DNA from 3 places in the Sulfobacillus sp. hq2 genome. Region 3 is predicted to be linked to each of the others. Evidence: riboswitches for the same ligand, from Rfam matches in the RefSeq annotation. Region 3 holds a riboswitch; each other region holds the start of a gene.
The links. A riboswitch is a leader RNA that binds a small molecule or an ion and turns the genes downstream of it on or off. The one in region 3 is predicted to bind cyclic di-GMP.
Positions count from the first base shown of each region.

Region 1: another riboswitch for cyclic di-GMP. It lies ahead of CO251_RS11105 (winged helix-turn-helix domain-containing protein); the one in region 3 lies ahead of CO251_RS09655 (IPT/TIG domain-containing protein).
Region 2: another riboswitch for cyclic di-GMP. It lies ahead of CO251_RS01760 (LuxR C-terminal-related transcriptional regulator); the one in region 3 lies ahead of CO251_RS09655 (IPT/TIG domain-containing protein).

Region 1 covers NZ_NWUL01000035.1:13,342-15,659, reverse strand. The annotation lists gene CO251_RS11110 (hypothetical protein) at 1-182, opposite strand, end outside; cyclic di-GMP riboswitch class I at 723-816, shown strand; gene CO251_RS11105 (winged helix-turn-helix domain-containing protein) at 872-1,228, shown strand; gene CO251_RS11100 (hypothetical protein) at 1,421-1,825, shown strand; gene CO251_RS11095 (hypothetical protein) at 1,849-2,318, shown strand, end outside.
Region 2 covers NZ_NWUL01000014.1:6,582-8,899, reverse strand. The annotation lists gene CO251_RS01770 (HTH domain-containing protein) at 1-76, shown strand, start outside; gene CO251_RS01765 (S9 family peptidase) at 69-767, shown strand; cyclic di-GMP riboswitch class I at 1,008-1,101, shown strand; gene CO251_RS01760 (LuxR C-terminal-related transcriptional regulator) at 1,130-1,819, shown strand; gene CO251_RS01755 (hypothetical protein) at 1,941-2,231, shown strand.
Region 3 covers NZ_NWUL01000034.1:7,656-9,973, forward strand. The annotation lists gene CO251_RS09655 (IPT/TIG domain-containing protein) at 1-1,104, opposite strand, end outside; cyclic di-GMP riboswitch class I at 1,185-1,273, opposite strand; gene CO251_RS09660 (hypothetical protein) at 1,527-1,748, shown strand; gene CO251_RS09665 (glycosyltransferase family 2 protein) at 1,745-2,318, shown strand, end outside.

The DNA.
Region 1 (2,318 bases), on a different contig from region 3:
TAACTTCCCGTATGATCCTGAGCGAGTCGATAAAAGAGTTCTGCCGTACGTAATTGTCCAAGCTTTTGGTAGGCAGCGCCCAAGATAGCGAGGAGCCAATAATATTGGTCTGACGGTAAAGTCCACTCTGGATGAGCGAGCCACAGCAGGCCAAATTGTACTGCATGGGGTGCCGCCAACAAAATGCGGATTCCCCACGCTATAATTGGGTAATAATGGCTATTAAGGGGGCTGTGTACTAGAATGAGGCTCAGATTGGATCATACGCCCCCTTGCACCGGAGGGAACCCTATGTTACTTCGTAAAGAACTCCACTACGAACGAGCCGTTGTCACACCACGAAAAATTTCCACATGTTGCCGCGATGCGTAACTTTAGGACAAGACGTGCCGTTTCATAAATCAAGAATGCGATCACCGGAAATAATTCCCGATGATCGGTTCTTCACCAAATAGCAGTCCCTGCCAATCGGCCGGAACTTATGTCTTGTTGCGGGGTATCCGTATTCCGTGATTGAAATAGGTTTCCCTTGCCAGTTGTTCGTCCATCGAGGTTCTGTTGAAATGGCGATATCATCGACGGTGTGTTGAAGCACCCGACCGTGTTGATCACTCAGCAAACGGGGTGTGTTTTCATGGTCGCAGTTCGTGCTTTTCGGCTTTGGTCACTCTCACCGTGCTGGCGTAACTTGTCCGTCCCCATCAGCGTTATATCATTACCAACATTTAACAGGGCACACCCGTGCGGAAGCCGGCGTCGCAAAGTCATAGGGTCTTCCGTCCTGAACCGTCGGGACCAGATAGCCTGACCGCCCCTCACGATCATCGCTCTCGGATCGTCGGTGGAGTGCCCTCCCGAAGGAGATGCGAGGATGATCAGGGGCCTGCAATTGCGTGAGCGGATTATCGTCGACCCTCAACAACAAGGGATATGGCGTGCGCATCACTTTGTGCCATTGCCGATACGGACCTATCGGATTTTGGCGTGCTGTTTGGACCATCCACATCAAATTCTTCCCGATTCTCTGCTCCTGCGTGTCGGATGGCCTGAAGATATTCGTACGCCCGCCGATTTATTTCCCCAGATTCACCGCATTCGTCAGGCCATTGAGTCCGATCCCCGTCACCCTCGGCTCCTCGTGACGCGGCGGGAAGCGGGCTACCTATTACAAGTCACGCCAGTCGTGGTGGAATTCGATCCCCTCCCGCCTTCCGCATGGTCTTCATGAAGGTTCGTATCAGATTCGTATCAGGTTAATTCCTGATACGTTTCAGGTTATTATCGGCCAAGAATCAGATTCAGCGCGTATGCTCAAATCATCCTCTCAGAGGATGATTTCAGTTTTTTGAAACCGGATCATACGATCTGTATTTCGCCAGAAGCAACCGAAACACGTTCAATTTCAGAAAGGATGATTTCGATGGCTACATTAACTGCAACCCCGTCTGAACTGTATCTCTATGGAGCTGACGCAACAGATCTTTCCGCAGCGTTTTGGATTGCCATGCTTGAAGGTATCCCAGCGGGAAACGTGACCGGTGATTTAAATGTTGCGACAGCCTGGACCAACAGCAGCAAGCCCGTAATCGCCGTGGGCGCACCGGCTTTGGATAATATGATGGGTGCAGATTCTAGTTATTTGAACTTCTGTAACGTCCAAGCGTGGTATAACAATGCCGCTTTAGGACCCATCGACGGGTGTGGAACAACCGCCTTAGATTCATTGGAATTGTCGTTAGCTCAAATTCAGGCAGCCCTAGCGGGCACGACACCGTCGACGTCGATTACACCATGCTCATACAATGGTGTGTCGTGCACCAATTAAGACCAGGAAAGGAGGAGATTAACATGGCCTTTGCATCGAGTCAATACGGGTGGTCGGGAAACGGATATATCGGGATTGGACAAGATCAGATCGACAATGCATGCTCACCCGCGAGTTTATCAACAAATCGCCCTTGTATTGACAGTAGTACGATGAACGACGCGTTCCCGCGCTTGACGATTTATGCGAACTTCATCGGAATCAAGTACAATTTGAATCCGCGACTGATTTTGGCCATGATCACGATGGAATCGAGTGCGGCCGATACCTGTCAAGGAGTGAACGTGATTAGTGCACCGTATTTAGCGACATGGCAAGACGATTGCGACTGCAATTGTGACGATAATTGTTCCGAGTGTCAGTCCGCCATGAATGCACATTACCAAGATAACCCGCTGATGGCCATTGACCACGGGATCGACTTTCTATTTTCCGATAAGTATTCCACTACAGCAGAAGATTACACGAATATTCTCAGTGCCATTAGCGCTTA
Region 2 (2,318 bases), on a different contig from region 3:
AGGTGTCTGCCAGTTCTTTGTCCCTCTGCGTACGGATATGGCGACGACTGAGAAGGGGGAACGGCACGATGACTGAGGCTAAATGTGAAGAGATTCTCGTTATTGGGGATTTTCCTGATCATCATCCGGAACAAGGGTTGCGAGATCTTGCGGCGATTCGTCCCGGAGCTGACTGGGAATACATCTCGCTAGGAACACAAGGTCCAGATTTTTACCGCGATTTGTTTTTTGGAGGCTATTTGGCCACGATGCAACGGGCTCGGCAATACATTGCGCAGAAATTGGCGGACAGTCCACCAGGTCGGCGCTTTGCTATTATTGGACGGGGTCTGGGCGGGTTGGTAGGCCTTTGGGCGGCGGCAGATAACCGGACCGCGCCGATCCAATGTGTCGTGTCCATTTCCAGCACGCCCAATTTAGATTACTTGAAAGATAAACATCCCCATTATGGATGGCCCGCAGATGAGGTGAAAAAGGCACTCCTCGATTGGGATGTGAGTTATAAGGTGCCGCGCATTGGATCGCGGGCGGTGCTCTTGATCCATAGCGACAATGATAGCGAGATACGGGCCAATTGGGCTGAAGAATTTTTCTTATTGGCGACGGGCGTCAGCAAGTGGCCAGAGCGGTGGGACTATCACCGTATTCCAGGATTGCCACATGTGTGGCCCGGCTCCCTTGGGGAACCTTGCCGAGAAGCTCTGAGTTATACCAAGCAGTGGGTCGACCAGTATTTGGATGACACGGCGGTTGTTCCGAGTCGCTAACAAGACAGGTTTTTGCCTCCGGTTCGGGCGCGGAGGCTTTTTTTGATCCACGTTGTCTTAAACTTCGACGTGGTAGAAGTCTGAGGAATAAGGAATCATCCGTCCGCATATTCTTAATTGACCAAAAAATTATCAGAAGGTATAATTTTCCTTAAGATTTTCTTCCGAGCGTAAGATAGGCTCAATGGCCTTGAGACCTAGGACAGGCACATGATTTGATGCATCTTAACGATGAAACGGAATAGATAAAGGCACCCCGAGTGAAAACTCGGTTCGCAAAGCCACAGGGTCTACCGTCCCGTTGAAAGGGGGCCATGACAGCCGTGCTGCCGCATATGCATCCAGGAGGATCTTCTTCGTCAGTGGAGTTTCCGCCCGGGGATTTCTATTGGATTTTTTCACGGGGCTTAGCATTACGCGGGATTGTGTCCATCTTTTTGTGGTGGAATATCATGGCGTTTCCCGGAAAGAGCCTTCCCCATGCGTGGCTGTCTGCTTTTGTTGTCTCGGCTGCCGACATTTTGGCATGGTTGTTGCATCGGCACCACGCGAGTTCCGTTATTTTATTGGCGGTTATTACAACAGTTTTTGATTTGGTCTTAGGTCTCGTGGTCCTTACGGAATTTTCGATTACGCTGGCATCGAATGCTCCCGCCCTCTTGCCTCTCATTGGCATTGAACTCATCGCCTACTACAATGGTGTAGGCTACTGGATTGCGGTAACCTACTGCAGTATTGCGGTTTTGACGTTATGGCCTTTTCCGTCCCGTCCTTTGACGAGTCTAGCCGTTAGTCATATGGCCTTTTGGTTGATTGTCAATTTTCTTGTTCTGTCCGCTGCGGCAACGCTTCGGCATCGCGCGTCTGTCGTGGAAGTTCACGATGCCTTGGGGAGTCTGACAAGTCGAGAACGTGAAGTCTATGGTCTTTTGCAGTCGGGGTTGAGTCAGCGAGAGATCGGGGACCAGTTGCATATTGAGAGAAGTACAGTGAAAACCCACGTGCAACATATCCGCCAGAAACTGGGGTTGGACGATTCCAAAGAAAGCTAGTCCGCGGGGGATGTTGGCATATTCTTTAATCCCCCGGGGGGCTATGACAAAATCACCTCGATCTCCCCCTTCCTCATCACCCCACGCCTCAGTTATACCAGTTGTGAAGGAGGCGATGCATGTGAATTCTACAAGCCAATTGGTTTCCCTAGGCAGCATTACGCTGGCGACAAGTGGCATTATGAAACTGTTGCTCATCCATTATCCTTGTCTATCGATTCCGCGGGCCGTTTTCATCATTGCCGAAACCTTAATTTGTTTAGCTGCTGTGTTTGCGCAGCAGTTTCGCTGGAGTGGACTTCCTGACCTCTTGTTTAACGGCTTTATTAGCGCCGCGTGTTCGGTCGAGATGCTCGAATCCAAGACGCGCCCTCCCAAGGTGTCTCCCCCGCATCCTGCACCGAAGCCGTAAGGCTGTGTGTTTTATGCTAAGGGGTACTTTCTCGGTGACATTGTCCTCCTGTTTGATACAATAGGACAGAATGTCTAGCAGAAGGGA
Region 3 (2,318 bases):
GGCTTGACCAGAGGGGTATAAAGTATTGGCTGGGAGTTCAGGAGACTGTCCATCTCCAGCAAGGGCGAAGAGACCAAATGGCGCGTTAGCATTGGTCGCCACGGGCCAAGACGGTGTTGCCACATGGGCCTGCCCATCATAGCTCCAAACGAAAAGTTTAGAGGCGCCTTCCGCACGCCACAGCATCGCACTCTCTACCATCGCAGCTCCATAAACTGGGCTGATGGATTGTGGGCCCGGTTCCCCACACGGATTGTATTCGGTCACCCATGTTTGGATATGCCCAGCTAAAGAGAGGGGCACATTAGCCGCAATCTCCTCGTGCACGTAATTCATGGCTTGGGAGATGTATTGGGGAATTTGCGTGAGCAATTCGGTGTTCGAGAGGTTTGATGCAAGGGGATAGTCATGGATGCTGACAAAATTGATATAGGGAGCATCAGTGCGTAATACCGTTTGATTCCAGTTGCGGCTATACGAGCCCATTCCTAAAGAGAAAGAAATGCCGACTTTCATTTCGGGGTCAACCGCATGGATCGCTTGGGCAATCTGGGCCGCGCTTTGCGCATAATAGGCGGCAGAGTGCGAGGTATTCATGTTGGCGGCAAAATCCCAGGGACCATATTCCTCGCTACCAATGACAATAGCGGAAATGGGAAGATGATGACTCACGATATATTGCGTGAGAAGAGTAGCGTCTTGGGCATCTCCTCCGCCGGTGAACGTTGGGTTCTCATCATAATTAAAGATAAATAAGCCGCTATTATCCGTAGCCTGTAAGATATGGGACCAGTCATTAAGTGACACCGCACCGGTCCCCCCGTTGCGAAATGTATTGCTGACCCAACTCCACTGGTTGTCGTTAGGAAATTGCTGCATTCCCATGCCCAGTGTTTGCAGGGTTGGTATGGTGGAGGGGAGATTTAACTGACTATCATAGGAAAACACGTCAATGCCGAAATCATTGCGGCTTATCGAGGTGGTAAGGGGGGGCGCAGCAAGAACCGCGTTACTTGCCACCGTGGAAACGGAATGGTTCACGGAAAGAAAAGTTAATGGGAGCGCCAGCGCACTAAGCGCCATCAATTTAACCATCGGCGTCATTGGATTTTCTTCCTTTCATGTCCTCCGACATGAAACGAGACCTCCCGGAAAGCGGGACGGTCTCAAATCCAATGTCCCGTTTCGGCAACTGGCTGGCATTTACCGTAATGGTAAGAAGCCCCTTTAGTTTTGCGTCCCTGTTTTTCAATCAGGTTTGCCCTTATCGGCCGTTTCAATGCTTGACTTGGTTCTTCCAAGTTTTTCTAATCTCATAGTAATCCTAGATGCAAAGAATGTTCAAGATTTTAACAGGTCAAAACCGCAAAATATTTACCAGTTTGCGCCGGTAACGATGGGATTGTAAGACGCAGTCTGAGACGCTAGCTGGTACGGTATCGCGAGACCCTATTCTTTACAATGAGCACAGGAAACCATCTACGATGTGATTAACGCTTTAGGATGGCGAGAGGATGAGGTGGACGATGAAGACTTTGAGACGCAGTGTTTGGACTGCAGGTAGCGTAGCAATATTTCTCGTGGCCATGTTGTTGATGTTTTGGACTATTGATATTCTTCCGCTTGTGCTCTTTGGGGGAATGATTATTGTTTATGCCTCCTTGTCCTCCCAGCAGAATCACAAAAGGAAACCCGTTTTGCATCCGCCTCAGCCAGTCGAGAATTCCCAGAAAGGAAATATCTCATGATAGTCGGTCCAAGTCATTTTGTAGATTCCGCGCCCGCGATGCCTCAAGAGGCCATCGAGAGCATCGACCTCTTTCCCACAAGGAATTCTCAGGGACAAATCCATGACCCCGTTGACCCGAGTGCAGCACTGATGTTAGATGCGGCCAGTGCGCAAAAGGCTGGATTGCTAGCCTTTCGGTTTGATTCGGGCAGGGTCTGTGTGGCTGCGGTGTTTCCCTTAAGTGATGACGCACGAGCTTTATTAGGACGTATTGTCGTGCCGGTAAAACTTTACCGTGCGAGTGCGCGGAGCATTGCTCACGCGTACCGACGCGTCTTGGGTGAACACCATGATGTGCGGCCATCATCTTATTTCGGAGAAACCGCGAGACGTTTAGGGCTCATTTCCTCGCGCGATGTTGACAGCGCGTTGGCAGAACAGGCACGGCGCGGTGGAAAACTCGGCCAAATTTTGGTTCAGCACCGGGTCCTCACTTATTGGGGGGTGGCCCGGGTTGTAGCGTCGCAACTCAACCTTCCTGAAGTGAACTTGTTAGCACAAGATCCAGAAAAAATTGCCCACGAACCCA